Regions from separate parts of the Falsiroseomonas sp. RANM36 genome, predicted to be linked through region 1. Evidence: predicted binding sites of a transcription regulator. Region 1 holds the regulator's gene; each other region holds the start of a gene.
What was found. Region 1 encodes LexA, which represses DNA repair genes until DNA is damaged. Its sites were predicted from a motif close to TGTTCTANNTANGTTC; they were not measured.

Region 1 (5,640 bases):
GCTCACCGGCCAGACCGGGGTGGAGATGGAGGCGCTGACGGCGGTCACCGTGGCGGCGCTGACGGTTTACGACATGTGCAAGGCGGTGGATCGCGGCATGACGATCGAGGCGGTGCGCGTGGTGCACAAATCGGGCGGCAAGTCCGGCACCTGGGACGCCGCCTGAGATGCTCGCGCTGGAGGAAGCTCGCGCCCGCATCCTCGCCGCGCTGGGGCCGACGCCGGCCGAGACCGTCGCGCTGGCGGAAGGCTGGGGCCGCGTGCTGGCGCGGCCCGTCCTGGCGCGGCTGACGCAGCCGCCGGCCGATGTCTCGGCGATGGATGGCTATGCGCTGCGCGCCGCGGACGGCGTGGCGGGCGCGCGGCTCGACGTGATCGGCAGCGCGCCGGCCGGGCATCCCTTCGCGGGTGGGGTGGGGCCGGGCCAGGCGGTGCGCATCTTCACCGGCGGCTTCGTGCCGGAGGGCGCCGACGCGGTCCTCCTGCAGGAGGATGCCGCGGAGGAAGCGGGCGCCGTGACCGTGCAGGAGACGGTCCAGCCCGGCCGCTGGATCCGCCGCCAGGGCCTCGATTTCGCGGCAGGCGAGACGCTGCTGCCCGCCGGGCGCCGGCTCACCGCGCGCGATGTCGGCCTGGCGGCGGCGGGCAACGCCCCCTGGCTCACCGTGCATCGCCGCCCGCGCATCGGCATCCTGGCGACCGGCGACGAGATCGCGCTCCCCGGCGAGCCCATCCCCGCGGGCGGGATCGTGAGTTCCAACGCCCATGCCCTGGCCGCGCTGGTGCGCGCCGCGGGTGGCGAGCCGCTGATCCTGCCCATCGCGCCCGACGACCGGGACGCGATCGCCGCCGCGGCCGGGGCGGCGCGCGCCTGCGACATGCTGGTGACCACCGGCGGCGCCTCGGTCGGCGAGCACGACCTGGTGCAGAAGGCGCTCGGGCCGGAAGGCTTCGCGCTCGATTTCTGGAAGATCGCGATGCGGCCCGGCAAGCCGCTGATCTGGGGCCGGCTCGGCCGCACGCCGGTGCTCGGCCTGCCGGGCAATCCCGTCTCAGCCCTGGTCTGCGGCGTGCAGTTTCTGGTGCCGGCGCTGGCGGTGCTCTCGGGGCTGCCGGCGGCGCCGCCACCGACGATTCTTGTGCGGGCCGGGGCGCCGCTGGCGGCCAACGACAAGCGTTTCGACCATCTGCGCGCCAGCCTCGCGACCGACCGGGACGGGCACCAGGTGGCCACCCCCTTCCCGGTGCAGGACAGTTCCATGCTGGCCACGCTGGCACGGGCGGAGGCGCTGATCCTGCGCGCGCCCTATGCCCCGCCGCTGCCGGAAGGCGCGGAGGTGGAGGCGATCCCGCTCGGCCAGTTCGGGATCTGATCCGGTTTTTCCGGCCGAGCCTGTGGAAAAGGTTTGACGCGACGCGGAGAACCTACCTAGAACACGCGCATTGATTCCCCGTTTGTTCGCCGACGAGTGCCAGAGGGGCGCCGCGGCGGCGGGAAGGAGGGCGCATGCTCACGCGGAAGCAGCACGAGTTGCTGATGTTCATCGACCGGCACCTGCGTGACACCGGCTTCTCGCCCTCCTTCGAGGAAATGAAGGAGGCGCTGCGCCTCAAGTCCAAATCCGGCATCCACCGCCTGATCACGGCGCTCGAGGAGCGCGGCTTCCTGCGCCGCCGCGCCCATCGCGCCCGCGCGCTGGAGGTGATCCGCCTGCCGGAGAACCTGGCGCCGCGCGGGGCGATCGCCGCCGCCGCGACCGCCTCCCCGGGCGCGCCGGCGCCCGCGCCGGGCTTCGCGCCCAACGTCATCCGCGGCAACTTCGCCGCCAACCTGCCCGGCGTGGCGCGGGCGGCGAACGAGGCCCCGGCGGTTCACCTGCCGCTCTATGGCCGGATCGCCGCCGGCCTGCCGATCGAGGCGCTGCGGGATTCCGGCGCCAGCGTGGAGGTGCCGGCCGCGATGCTGGCCAGCGGCGACCACTACGCGCTGGAGGTCGCCGGCGATTCCATGATCGAGGCCGGCATCCTCGATGGCGACACCGTCATCATCCGCCGCGGCGACACCGCCGAGAACGGCTCCATCGTCGTCGCCCTGGTGGATGAGCAGGAGGTGACGCTGAAGCGGCTGCGCCGGCGCGGCAACTCGGTGGCGCTGGAGCCGGCGAACCGCAGCTACGAGACCAGGATCTTCGGGCCCGACCGGGTGCGGGTGCAGGGCCGGCTGATCGGGCTGATGCGCCGCTACTGAGCGCGCCCACCTGCCGGGCGGTCCGAAACGGCCGCCCGGCCCGAACCCCTCAATAGGGGTCCCACTCCGCCAGGGTGCGCGCGGCGCGCCAGGAACGCAGCCGGCGCAGCACCAGCGTCGCCGCAATGCCGAGTGCCGCGCCCATCGCAAGCCAGCCGGCGGGCGTGATGCTGGTGGTCAGGCCGTATCCCATGCGTGCCTCCCTGTCCTGGGATGGCTCATCTGACGCCGGCGGCGTGAAGAAAGGGTTACCGGCGGCGGCCCGGCGTCACGCGCCGGCGTCCTGCGGCGCCAGCGGCTGCGGATCGGGCCGGCCGGGAAGCGGCGGCGGCGGAACCCAGGGACGCGCGCCGCGCAGCGCGCGCTCCGACACCACCCGCACGCCGCCCGGGTCCACCCACGCCGCCTGCGAACCTTCGCGCCAGACGGTGAAGCGGTCGATCACCGCGCTGCCGGGACAGCGGCGGCGGATCGGCTCGGCCGCGATCAGCAGCGCCGCATGGCCGCAGGCCTCGGCCAGCGCCCCCGGGTCGGGCGGGCTGCCGCCGCGGGCGCCGCGTGCCGGGGGCGGCGTGCGGAACAGCACGATCTCGGCTGCGTCGGGAGAGGGCCGGAAGCGGCAGGCCACCGGCGTGCAGGCGATCGCCCCGCCCGCCGCCTCGCCCGCCGCCGGCAGGGCCAGGCCCTGCGCCACGCCCATCCGGCGCAGCACCGCGTTGCGGGCGAAGGCGCTGGCGCCGGGCTGCGCGTGCAGGAACACGCCCTCCGCCGTGCGCAGCGCCACCAGCCGTGCATCGGCCGTCACCAGCACGGCGGGCGGCGGCACCTGCAGCGCGGCCGCCACGGCGCCAAGCATGATCGGCACGCCGACCAGCCGCAGCGCCCCGCGCCACAGGCAGACCCAGCAGAAGCCGAAGCCCATCACCGCCAGCGCCGGCCCCGGCAGCGGCGGCAGCACCGGCGCGGCCTCCGGCCATGCGGCCACCCAGGCGGCCACCGCCAGGATCGCCGCCACCCCCTGCCCCATGGCCCAGAGGGCCGGCGCCTCCAGCCCGAAGGGCATCAGCAGCAGCGCGATCATCCCCGCCGGCATGACCAGGATCGAGGTGATCGGCACCGCCAGCGCATTGGCCGCCACGCCGTAGATCTGCAGCCGGCCGAAATGGTGCAGCCCGATCGGCGCGGTGGCCGCGCCCGCCAGCACCGAGGTCACCACCAGCCCGAAGGCCGCGAGCGCCAGCCGCCGCCGCCAGCCCGATCCTGCGGCCGGCCGCCGGCCGCGGAGCGATTCCCAGCCCGCCGCCAGAGCCAGTACCGCCGCGAAGGACATCTGGAAGGACGGGCCTAGCACCTCTGCCGGCGCCACCAGCAGCACCGCGGCGGCGGCCAGCGCGAGGGTCCGCACCGTCAGCGCCCTCCGCCCCGCCAGCAGGCCGAGCGTGACGAGCGCCGCCATCACCAGGCAGCGCTGCATCGGCACCTGCGCCCCGGTCAGCAGCGTGTAGCCGAGCCCGGCGAGCAGCCCGCCCACCGCCGCCACCGCCTTGCCGTTCACGCGCAGCGCCAGCCACGGCACCAGCGCCACCAGCAGCCGCAGCACGCCGAACACCGAGCCCATCACGATCGTCATGTGCAGGCCGGAGACCGAGAGCAGATGCGCCAGGCCCGAATCGCGCATCGCCACGATCTCCGTCGGCGGGATCGCCGCCTGCGAGCCCGTCAGCAGCGCCGCCGCCACCGCCCCGGCCGCGCCGGGAATCGCCGCCTCCACCCTGGCCTCGAGCTGCGCCCGCAGCCGCGCGAAGCCCGGCAACTCCCCCGCCCCGCGCGTCACCTGCACCGGCCCGAGCGCCGTCCCCGACCCGCCGAGCCCCGAGAAATACGCCGCGCGCGCAAAATCCCAGCCGCCCGGCACCACGGGGCCGCCCGGCTCGCGCAGGATCGCGCGGGCGGCGAGCCGGTCGCCCGGCATCGGCCGCGCCGGGTCGCTCTCCCGCAGGCGGATGCGGATGTCGCGCGGCAGGGGCTCGCCGCCGGCGATACGCACCGCGCGCAGCGTCACGCGCTGGCCTTCGGGCAGCGCTTCCACCGCGACGACCTCCCCGGCGATCTGCACGGCCCAGCGCGGCAGTTGGAGCGGCGGCGGCAGGCGTGCCGCGTGCCAGGCGGCCATGCCGAAGCCGAGGCAGCCGGCGGCGATCAGCGCCAGCACCCAGCCGGACAGCGGCGCCCGGCGGGAGACGAGCATCGCGAGCGCGATCAGCGGCGCGGCCAGCGCCAGCGCGCCCGGCCCAGGCTCCGTCGGCTGCTGGAAATAGAGCAGCACGCCCGCGCCCAGCGCCACCGCCAGCCAGGGCGCGAAGCGGCCATGCTGGCGGGCGAGCAGCCCCGCCGCACCGGCGCGCAGCCGCGCCAGGACGTCCGGCCGCTCCGTCGCGCCAAGGGCCAGGCTCACGCACGCCAGAGTCGGTATTGTTCCGGCGCCATGCAACCCTTCGATGAAGCACGCCCAGCGAGCGGCCCCGGCGGTTCTGCCGGGCGCCAAGCTGCGTTAGGAAGCACCACCCCTCTCCGCATCCGGAAGCCCATGTCCGTCCGCACCCGCTTCGCCCCCTCCCCCACCGGCTACCTGCATATCGGCGGCGCCCGCACCGCGCTGTTCAACTACCTCTTCGCCCGCCGCCATGGCGGCCAGTACCTGCTGCGCATCGAGGACACCGACCGGCAGCGCTCGACGCCCGAGGCGGTGCAGCAGATCCTCGACAGCCTGGAATGGCTCGGCCTCTCCCCGGACGAGCCGCCCGTGTTCCAGTCACAGCGCGAGCCGCGCCACGCCGAGATCGCGAAGGCGCTGCTCGCCATGGGCAAGGCCTATCTCGCCTACGACACGCCCGATGAGCTCGCCGCGATGCGCGCCGCGGCCGAGGCCGAGAAGCGGCCCTTCAAGTATGACGGCAGCCGCTGGATCGGCATGGACGCCAAGGACGCGCCCTCCGTCGCGCCGGCCATCCGCATCATCGCGCCCCGCCCGGGGGAGGGCGGCGGCGAGACGGTGGTGAAGGACCTGGTGCAGGGCGAGGTCCGCGTCGCCAACACCGAGCTCGACGACATGATCATCCTGCGCTCGGACGGCACGCCGACCTACCTGCATGCGGTGGTGGTGGACGACCACGACATGGACATCACCCATGTCATCCGCGGCGACGACCACCTGACCAACACCTTCCGCCAGTGCATGGTCTATGACGCGATGGGCTGGCGGCGCCCGCACTTCGCGCATGTGCCGCTGATCCACGGCGCGGACGGCGCGAAGCTGTCCAAGCGCCACGGCGCCGTCGGCGCGCTCGACTTCCGCGAGCAGGGTTTCCTCCCCGAGGCGGTCTGCAACTACC
Region 2 (5,640 bases), on a different contig from region 1:
CCGCCCACGGTGGTGTCAAATTTTGCGACACCCATCCGCAGCCCCGCCATGGCATTGGCGATGCCCAGGCCCCGCGTGTCGTGCAGATGCAGCCCGATCGCCACCTCCGGCCAGCGCGCCCGCACCGCGCCGAGCGTGCGCTCGATGCGCAGCGGCGTCGCCCAGCCCATGGTGTCGGCCAGCATCAGCTCGGTGATCGTGGCGCCGGCCTCCTGCGCGACGTCATACGCATCCTGCACGGCGCGCACGACAAGCTCGGGCGGCACGTCGCCCATGTAGTTGCAGCCGAAGGCGGCCTGGATGCCGATTCGCGTCACCGCGACGCCCGCATCCTGGTGCGCCTTCGTCAGGGCGCGCTGCGCCTCGATCTGGCCGGCGCGGTCGCGGTTGAGGTTCTTCTTCTGGAACGCCTCCGACGCGGCGAAGGAGACCGAGCCGTAGATCTTCAGCTTGTCCCGAAACGCCAGCGCACGGTTCAGCCCCTGCGCGTTGAACCAGAGTGCCGTGAACGACACGCCCGGCGGCGGCGTCACCAGCGCCATCATCGCCTCCGCATCGGCCCAGCCCGGCACCAGCTTGGGTGAGACGAAGGAGCAGACCTGGATCTGCTTCAGCCCCGTCGCGGCCAGCGCATTCACCAGCGCGGCCTTGCGCGCGGTCGGGATCGGGCCGGGCTCGATCTGGAAGCCCTCGCGCGGGCCTTCCTCGCGGATCTCGACGGTCTTCGGCAGGTCGCTCATCGGTCGGTCCTCCTGCGCGGCAGGTAGCCATGGAAGCCGCGACGGGTCTAGGCGACCTGGGCGTGCGCGGCGCGCAGGTCGTCCACGAAGCGGGCATATTCGCGCCGCTGCGCCTCCTCGTCCGGCAGGCGCAGCAGGTAGCTGGGATGGACGGTGGCGAACACCGGCAGGCCCTCCGGCCCCGGCAGGATCGTGCCGCGCGCCTTCATCACCGGCACCGCCTTGCCGGTCAGCGCGCGCAGCGCCGTCGCGCCAAGCCCCACCAGCAGCCGCGGCGCGACGATGCCGATCTCGCGCAGCAGGAAGGGTCGGTAATAGGCGATGTCGCCGGCATCCGGGCTCTGGTGCAGTCGCCGCTTGCCGGTCGGCGTGAACTTGAAGTGTTTCACGGCATTGGTGACATAGGCCTCGTCGCGCGGCACCTGCGCGGCGTCCAGCGCGCGGTTCAGCAGCCGGCCGGCGGGGCCGACGAAGGGCCGGCCCTGGATGTCCTCCTCGTCGCCCGGCTGCTCGCCCACGAAGAACAGCGTCGCGCCGACGGGGCCTTCGCCGAACACCAGCTGCGTCGCGCGGCGGGCGAAGTCGGGCAGGTCGTTGCGGCCGGCCAGCTCGCGCGCCCGCGCGGCGAGCGCGGCCTTCGGGTCGGTGCCGGTGTCGAGCAAGTCCATCTCGTCCTCAACGCCAGCCCGGGCCGGCGGATGCAGGCGCTGCGGATTGGGCCGCGGGGCTGAGGCGCCACGCGAAACCATCTCCGCCGCGCGGCGCGGCGCTTCCGCCATCAGGCGCGGGATCTCCGCCGTCTCGGGCATGTTGCGCCAGTATTTGCGCGGCATCTCGGCGCGCATCGCGCCGGGCTTCAGCCGGGCGGGGTTGAAGATCGCGGCGTAGTAGGCGCGCCAGAGCGGCTCCACGGCGTCGTCGGGCGGCACGTCCTGCCGCCGGCCTCCGGGGCCGAAGGAGAGATCCTGGCCGTTCCAGTGGACGCTCCGCCTGGGCGTGACGATGGACCAGCGCAGCCCGGCGAAGCGGCGGACGAAGAAGCCGGCCTCGGCTTCCTCGATATGATGGTCCGGCTCGAACCAGGCGACGTGGCGCGTGCCGGCCTCGGTCTCAACCTGCCGGAAGCGGAGGAAGGCATGCATCTTGTGCGCGTCGCGCTTCACCGCCTTGGCCATGGCGTGCAGCCGCAGGATGTCGGCGTCCGTTGCCACCTGCATCAGCGCGGGCTCGCCCTGCGTCAGGCGCCACAGCACGCGATAGAGCAGCGCGAAGCGTTCCGGGTCACTGTGGCGGATCGCGATCTCGGCCAGGTCCAGGAAGGCGCGCGGGACATGCGCGGCCGTGGCGGCGGGCGGCGGCGGGGCCTCGGCGAAGAGGCTCGGCGCATCGCCGGCGACGCGCCATTCCGTGTCCTCGGGCCGCACGCCGGCGCCGAGCATGCCGCGCGCCGCGCCGCGCCAGGCGGCGAAGTCGGCCGGGCCGGGCAGGACGGCGGCCAGGCCCATCAGAACAGGCTCATCTGCAGCGGCGCCGCCGCATGCGCGAAGGCGGTCCCGGGGATCAGACGCTCCCGCAGGCCGCCGCTGTCCAGCAGCCGCGGCCGGTGGTCCGCGGTGATCACGAAAGGCAGCACCTTCGGCAGGCTCACGCGCAGCCGCGCGAGGTCCTCCGCGCGGATCGCCGCATGCCGGCGGGTGGCCAAAATCTTGTCCACCGTCTTCGCGCCCAGCCCCGGCACGCGCAGCAGCCGCTCCCGCGGGGCGCGGTTCAGGTCCACCGGGAAGTCGGCGCGGTGCTTCAGCGCCCAGGCGGTTTTCGGATCGAGCGCGAGGTCCAGCATCCCGCCCTCTCCGCCCGCCATCACCTCCTCGCGCGAAAACCCGTAGAAGCGCAGCAGCCAGTCGGCCTGGTACAGCCGGTGCTCACGCACCAGCGGCGGCGCGATCGGCGGCAGGGCGCGCGAGGCATCGGGGATCGGCGAATAGGCCGAGTAGTACACCCGCTTCAGCCGGTAGCCCGCATAGAGATCCGTCGCGGTGCCGAGGATCGTCGCGTCGTCCGAGGCATCGGCGCCGATGATCATCTGCGTGCTCTGTCCCGCCGGCGCGAAGCGCGGCGCCTGCGCCCGTCTGGCCATCCGCGCCTCCTCCCGGGCGTCCTCGATGCGCGTGCGCAGCCCGCCCATCGCCTTCCTGATTTCGGACATCTTCTTTTCAGGGGCGAGCGCCTGCAGGCTCGTGTCCTGTGGCAGCTCGATGTTGATGGAAAGGCGGTCGGCGTAGCGCCCGGCCTCTTCCACCAGCGCGGGCGACGCGTCCGGGATCGTCTTCAGGTGGATGTAGCCGCGGAAACCGTGTTCCTCGCGCAGCGTCCGCGCGACCAGCACCAACTGCTCCATCGTCCAGTCCGCCGAGCGCGTGATGCCGGACGAGAGAAAAAGCCCCTCGATCGCATTGCGCCGGTAGAAGTCGAGCGTGAGCTTCACGACCTCCGCCACGGTGAATCGGGCGCGCCGAACGTTCGAGCTCGCGCGGTTCACGCAATAGGCGCAGTCGAAGGCGCAGGCATTGGTCAGCAGGATCTTCAGCAGCGAGATGCAGCGCCCGTCCGGCGCATAGGCGTGGCAGATTCCCATGCCCTCCGTGCTGCCGAGCCCGCCGCGCGTCGAGTCGCGCTTCGCCGTGCCGGAGGACGCGCAGGAGGCGTCGTATTTCGCGGCGTCGGCGAGGATCTCGAGCTTCTGGCGCAGGTCCATGAGTTCATGATATGTTCCCTTTGGCATTCCGCAAGGGGAAAGGCGCCGCGCTTGCCGGCAGCACGACGGGAAAGGGGATTTGCGGACGCCCCACGCGGGCGCAGGATGGCCGGCATGGACGCCGCCGCCCGCACGATCGTGTTCATCAACCTGGCGCATGTCTTCACGCATTACGGGCTGCTGATCCTCGCCACCGCCGTGCTGGCGATCGTGGTGCAGGAGCCGGGCGCCTTCGGCGGCGCCTACGGCCCGATCCTCGCGCTCGGCACCGGGATGTTCGTCCTCTACGGCATGGGATCGCTGCCCATGGGCTGGCTCGCGGAGCGTGTCGGGCGGCCGCGGCTGATGGCGGCCTTCTTCCTCGGCACCGGCGCCGCGATGGTGCTGGCCGGCTTCGCGTCCGGACCCGTCACGCTGCTGCTGGCGTTGGCGCTGATGGGCGCCTTCAGCGCGATCTACCATCCGATCGGCACGGCGATGCTGGTGGATGCCGCGGGGCCGGGACGCGTCGGGCGCTCGATGGGCGTCAATGGCGTGTTCGGCAATCTCGGCGTCGCCGCGGCGCCGGTCGTCACCGCCGCGGTCGCGGCTGGGCTGGGTTGGCGCTGGGCCTTCATCCTGCCGGGCGTGCTCTGCATGGCCGCCGGGCTGCTCTGGCTGCGCGAGGGCGCGGTGGACGTGGCGAAGAACAAGGCCGCCGGCAGCACCTTCCCCGAGATCCCGCGCGATGTCGTCCGCCGCGCCGTGATCGTGCTGCTGATCCTGGCGACCGTCGGCGGCTTCATCTTCAACGCATTCACCCTGCTGCTGCCGAAGCTGATCCAGGAAAGGCTGGCCGGCAGCCCGGACCTGCTGCCGGTGGTGGGCGTGCTGGCCTTCCTCGTCACGCTCTGCGGTGGCGCCACGCAGTTCACCGTGGGCCGCATCATCGACCGCTCCACGCTCAAGCGCGTCTTCATGCCGCTGGCCTTCGTGCAGATGCCCGGCCTCGCGCTGCTCTCGGTGCTGGAGGGCTGGCCGGTGCTGGTCGTGGGCGGGCTGCTCGCCGCCGCGATCTTCGGCCAGGTCACCGTCAACGAGACGATGACGGCGCGCTACGTGGCGCCGGCCCTGCGCACCAAGCTCTATTCGATCCGCTTCTTCGTGGGCTTCCTGGGTGCCGCGGCGGCGAGCCCGGTCGTCGCCTGGCTGCACCAGTCCACCGGCGGGCAGGGCGCGGTGCTGTCCGTGATGAGCCTCTTCGCCGGCGTCACCATCGTCTGCGCGCTGTTCTTCCCGAACCGGCGGGAAGAGCTGGAGCCGGGGCTCTGGGCGAAATCCCTGCCACCGCGCGCCGTGCCGGCCGCGGCCGAATAGAATGCCCGAAGCGCCCGCCCGCCTCGGCCACAATGGCGGGCCGCCGCTTGAAGACGACGACGATCCCGCCGGCTGGCGGCTCTGGTGCTGGAAGCGGGCGAAGAAGAAGGCGTGGTCGGCGCCGCCCGAGATCGCGCTGCGCCGCCTCGCGCGCGCCGAGGAGCTCGGGATGAGCTATCGCGAGTACACGCTCGAGATCCTGGAGCGCGGCCGGCACCTGTAGCCGCTCTACGCCCCGGCATTCTCGCTCATCACCTCGTCCAGCCGCCGCCCCGCGACGAAGCCGCGCAGCCCTTCCGGGAAGGGCACGCCGGCAGGCAGGCGCGGGCAGGGCTCCGGCGCGCCGAGCACCTGCACCACGGGGATGCGCGCGGCGTAGATCGGCAGCGCGTAGTCCTCCTCCTCGTCGGCGACGCCCTTGCTGCGGATCTTCGCGCTGGCCTGCTCGATCTCCATGCCGATCACCGTCGTCGCCTTCAGCTCCTGCGCGGTGCTCTCGCGCAGCGTCGCGGCGCGCTGCGGATAGAGGCGGTTCACCATCGCATCCAGCGCGCGCGCCTTGTGCGCCGGCTCGTCCACGATATGCGCCGTGCCGAAGCACATCGCCGAGCGATAATCCACCGAATGGTTGAAGCCGCAGCGCGCCAGCACGAGGCTGTCGAGATGCGTCACCGTCAGGCACACCGGCACGCCGCCCTTCTGCGCGCGCAGCATCCGGCTGGCGGCGGAGCCGTGCCAGTAGAGATGGTCGCCCTCCCGCCAGAACACCGTCGGCGTGCAATAGGGCTG
Region 3 (4,478 bases), on a different contig from region 1:
CTGCGGAACACGGTGTCGAGCCGCCCGCCCGCGCCTTCTTCCAGCACCGCCTCCTGCAGCGGGACGGCGCGGAAGCGCAGCGCGGAGCCCTCGCCCGGCGGCGCTTCCTCGATGCTGATCACGCCGGTGCCGGCGACGACGAGATCGAGGAAGGCCTGGTGCAGTTCCAGCGCGAAGTTGGAGCGGTCGAGATGCGCCTGCAGCGTCTCCGCCACCGCGGAGAGGCTGCGCGCGATGGCCGGGTCCTCGTTGTCGCGCACCGGCGCCAGGTCGAACCAGCGCGACCAGGGGGGCGCGAGCTCGGCCAGCAGGGAGGCTGCGAGCTGCTCCGCCGCGTCCGCCGCCGTCGCGTCGAACAGCGGCGCGGCGCCGGGCGCCGGCAGCGCGTGGTCGTAGCAATCCTGCCAGGTCGCCTCCAGCGGGCGACGACGGGCAGCGGCGCGGGCATGGCGCGCCAGGATCTCCTCCGGTCCCATGGCCCTCACTCCCCGAGCAGCGTCTTGCGCTGCGCGAAGGCCGGCAGCGGCGCCAGCACGCCGCGCGGGCTGGTGGCGATGGTGCCGGCGATGCCGCGGCGCGCGCGCTCCGCGGCGCGCTGGCGCGCCTCGCGCGCGGCGTCCTCGGCGGCGGCGGCGCTCTGCGCGTTGGATTGCGCGACGCTCTCGGCCTGCGCCTCGGGCGGCGGGGCCTCGATCACCACCGGCCTTGGCGCGCGGAACACCCCACCCATGCGCGGATCCTTCGGTCTGGAGGAACGGAAAGCGGTCCTGCCCGTCCCAAGAAGAAGGCCCGCCCGGCGATGCCGGACGGGCCCAGTCGGGAGGCGGGAGGAAGTCGCCCGGGACGCAATTCGCCCCGTGGCCAGGCCTGGATAGCTCAGGTCGCGTGGCCGGTCAAGACTTTTTTCCTAATTCTGCGAAATTCTTCCGGCGCAGCTCCAGCGCCCGGAACAGGCCATAGGGCGTGACTGCACGCGGCGCGTGCGCGCCCAGCACCGCGCGGCACAGCGCCACGCAGGTCAGCGGCGCCAGCGCCGGCAGCCAGCCGCCACGCGGCCCGCCGGGGGCGAAGGGTCCGACCACCGCCAGCCCGGCGCGCCGATAGAAGCCCGGCAGGTCGAACTCCGCCGGCACCGGCAGCCGCGCCACCAGCAGCCGGCCGGAGAGCGGCTCCAGCACCGTCCAGCCGGCCTCGTCGGCGATCGCGGCGAAGCAATGCCGGAAGCCGCGGCGCAGCAGGCGCAGCCAGGGCTGGTCGGCCTCGCCGCCGAAGGCGATCCACACCGCCTGCCCCGGCCCGTGCTCCGCCAGGCGGCGATGCGCCAGGCGCGTCATGCGCGCGCGCCCGGGAAGGGGATCACCTCCGCCCCCTCGGGCAGCGCCATGCCGCGCGGCGGGCCGGCGACGATGCCCTTCTGGCGCAGCGGGAAATCCAGCCGCTCCATCGCTTCGCGCCACAGGCGCAGGTCGCCGCGCTCGCTGGCGAAGCGCGGATTGGGCGCCGTCCCGCGCTCACCCCAGATGCGCAGGATGCGGGCGTGGTGCAGCTCGATCCGGCGCTGGCGATAGAGCCGGTCGAGGCACTTCACCACGTCGTCCGGCTCGCAGGGCCGCACCACGACGCCGCGCGCGGCGGAAAGGCGGGCGCCGTCGCGGCGGGCGATCAGCGCGGCCATGGTCCAGAACCAGGCTTCCTCGGCGCTGGCGAAAGGCTCGGACTTGGCGAGCGAGGCGAGGACGGGGGCGCGGCCGGGGACGAGGGGCATGGGCAGTCCTTCCTTCAGTTCCGAACGAAACGGGAACATCGGGAGGTTAATCGACTCCACCTTCGGTTGCAAGGTAGAAGTTCCTATTGCATCGTGACACCAAACCTAGGATGTGAGGGCCACAGGAATCGCGGCATCGCCGCCGATTCGCGAAGGGGTCCGGCTTCGATGATGCGGCATGAGGATGTCTGGCGGGCAATCGACGCTTTGGCGGCCGAGCATGGGCTCTCGGCCTCGGGCCTGGCGCGCAAGGCCGGTCTCGACCCCACGGCCTTCAACCCTTCGAAACGCACCGGCCCGGACGGACGCTCCCGCTGGCCGTCCACGGAAAGCGTCGCGAAGGTGCTCTCCGCGACCGGCACCGGGATCGAGGGCTTCGCCTCGCTCGTCACCGGCGCGCCTGCGTTGCCGCGCGGCCGCGCCATGCCCGGCCGGCGCATCCCGCTGATCGGCCTGGCGCAGGCCGGCGCGGAAGGGTTCTTCGACGATGGCGGCTATCCCGTGGGTGCGGGATGGGACGAGATCTCGGTGCCGGACGTGCCCGATCCGAACGCCTATGCGCTCGAGATCAGCGGCGATTCGATGGAGCCGGTGTTCCGCGACGGCGATGTGGTGATCGTCAGCCCCGCCGCGCCGGTGCGACGCGGCGACCGCGTGGTGGTGCGCACCAAGGGTGGCGAGGTGATGGCGAAGGAGCTGCTGCGCCAGTCGGCGCGGCGCGTGGAGCTCGCGAGCCTGAACCCCGCGCATCCGGGCTTCACCTTCGGCCTGGACGAGCTGCAGTTCATGCACCGCATCGTGTGGGCGAGTCAGTGATTTTGTGCCCTCAAGCGGCGGGTTGATTCTTGGTGCCCTCAGGCGCCGGGCGGCCGCTCCGCGGCCTTGGCTTGCGCGCCTCAGACAGGGTGCGCCCGGCGGCAGTGACCCGAGCCGCGCGTGGTGGATTGTCGGGTGCCGTCAGGCGCCGGGCGGCGGGCTACCGCCGCGCTGCGCCGCTCGCTTCCTGCGCGGGCAGCAGCGCCATCAGCTGCTCCAGGTCCTTCTCCGCGCGGCAGGCCAGGTAGCGTTGCGGCTCGCCCGGGGGCGGCGGCGCCAGCGGGAAGGCGGTCAGGCCGATGTCGCCATAGACGCGCAGCAGCGCCGGCGTGACGCGCCAGAAGGCGGCATCCACGCCGGCGCGCTCGCAGATGTCGCGGAAGCGCCAGATCGCGGAGATGCGGTCGCGCTCCTCCCCCGCGGGATCGCCGAGCGCGAGCCACACGCCGTCGCGCTTGACGAAGGCGAAGCCGGCGCGCCCCGCCTCCCCGAACACGGCGCCATCGGCATGCTCCGGCGCCGTGCCGCCCAGGGCGCGCAGCCGCGCGCGCGTCTCCTCGGTCCACTCGGCGGGGCGGTGCTTCACCGGCCGCAGCAGCCGCACCGTGCCGACCAGCAGCAGCACGGCCGCCACGCCCACCGTGAAGCGCAGGCTGTCCGGCGCCATGGGCGAGACCACCACCGCCACCCAGCTCTCGTCGCCCACGCGCCCGCCATAGGAGATCGCGGCCAGCAGGATCGCGCAGAAGCCCACGGTGGCCAGCGCCAGCAGCGTCCTGCCCGCCAGCGGCTCCCGGAACAGCCGCGCATCGCGATAGAAGGCACTGCGCATCGCGGTCAGGATCACCGCCACCAGCACGAAGGCGCCGGAGAGCCACCAGGGCTCCTGCCGCAGCAGGCAGATCAGCACGCCGTTCAGCAGCAGCAGGATGCCGAGGCCCCAGGCGATGGTCAGCCGCCGGATCAGGCCATAGCCCGTCGCGAGCAGCAGCGAGCCGACCACCGAGGCCGCGAAGTGCGAGGCGATCGCCGCCTCGTAGCCCGCCCATTCCGCCACCGGGCTGCCGTTGGTCGGCAGCGCGCCCAGGAAGATCAGCACCGTGCCCGCCAGCCCCACCAGGCTGGCGATCGCGGGCACTTCCAGCGCATCGGCCACGCGCTGCTCGGCAGCCAGCTTCGCCAGCGCCTGGCGGCGCTGCAGCACCTCGAATCCGGCGAACAGCGCGCCCGCGATGAACAGCGGCACCACGTAGTAGTAGAGCCGGAACACGAGCAGCGCGCCGATCACCTCCGGCGCCGTCAGCCAGGGCTGCAGGCCGAGCACGATCGCCGTGTCGAACACGCCGATGCCGCCCGGCAGGCTGGCGGCGATGCCCGCGAGGTAGGACGCGATGTAGATGCCCAGGAAATGCAGGAAGGTGAGCCCCGGCGCCGCCGGCAGCAGCGCGTAGAAGATCATCGCCGTCACCGCGACATCCACGCTGGCCAGCGCCGTCTGCGCCAGCGCCATGCGGAAGCCCGGCAGGTCCACGCGATGCCTGAACAGCACGACATGGCTGCGCACCCGCGACATGGTGATGTAGGCGATCACGATGCCCCAGCAGGCGAAGCCGAGCCCGCGCATGATCCAGTGCGGCACATGCTCGCCGAGGCCCGGAACCACCTCGGGCTCCAGCACCAGCACCAGGCCGCCGAGCGCGAAGCCGCCCAGGCCGAAGGTCAGGCTGGTGAAGGCCACCACCTTGGCGATGGCCAGCGGCGGCAGCCCCCAGGCCGCGTAGAAGCGATAGCGCACCGCCGCCCCCGACACGGCCGCGAAGCCGAGGTTGTGGGCCAGCGTATAGGCGCAGAAGGACGCCAGGGAGGTGCGCGCATAGCTCACGGGGTGCCCCGCATA

Region 2: a site for LexA is predicted at 3,497-3,512, ahead of AC1MIR_RS09620 (putative DNA modification/repair radical SAM protein). Genes of this name have one in related genera too.
Region 3: a site for LexA is predicted at 1,788-1,803, ahead of AC1MIR_RS10540 (S24 family peptidase). Genes of this name have one in related genera too.

What each region holds. Positions count from the first base shown of each region.
Region 1 covers NZ_JBWXTD010000006.1:147,249-152,888, forward strand. The annotation lists gene moaC (cyclic pyranopterin monophosphate synthase MoaC) at 1-166, shown strand, start outside; gene AC1MIR_RS22250 (molybdopterin molybdotransferase MoeA) at 168-1,373, shown strand; gene lexA (transcriptional repressor LexA) at 1,508-2,248, shown strand; gene AC1MIR_RS22260 (hypothetical protein) at 2,298-2,441, opposite strand; gene AC1MIR_RS22265 (ComEC/Rec2 family competence protein) at 2,517-4,703, opposite strand; gene gltX (glutamate--tRNA ligase) at 4,836-5,640, shown strand, end outside.
Region 2 covers NZ_JBWXTD010000003.1:999,153-1,004,792, reverse strand. The annotation lists gene AC1MIR_RS09630 (hydroxymethylglutaryl-CoA lyase) at 1-740, opposite strand, end outside; gene AC1MIR_RS09625 (UdgX family uracil-DNA binding protein) at 788-2,245, opposite strand; gene AC1MIR_RS09620 (putative DNA modification/repair radical SAM protein) at 2,245-3,495, opposite strand; gene AC1MIR_RS09615 (MFS transporter) at 3,610-4,851, shown strand; gene AC1MIR_RS09610 (hypothetical protein) at 4,853-5,074, shown strand; gene AC1MIR_RS09605 (pyridoxamine 5'-phosphate oxidase family protein) at 5,080-5,640, opposite strand, start outside.
Region 3 covers NZ_JBWXTD010000003.1:1,177,950-1,182,427, reverse strand. The annotation lists gene AC1MIR_RS10560 (portal protein) at 1-476, opposite strand, end outside; gene AC1MIR_RS10555 (hypothetical protein) at 482-730, opposite strand; gene AC1MIR_RS10550 (hypothetical protein) at 894-1,334, opposite strand; gene AC1MIR_RS10545 (hypothetical protein) at 1,331-1,765, opposite strand; gene AC1MIR_RS10540 (S24 family peptidase) at 1,937-2,581, shown strand; partial or broken gene AC1MIR_RS10535 (lysylphosphatidylglycerol synthase domain-containing protein) at 2,742-4,478, opposite strand, start outside.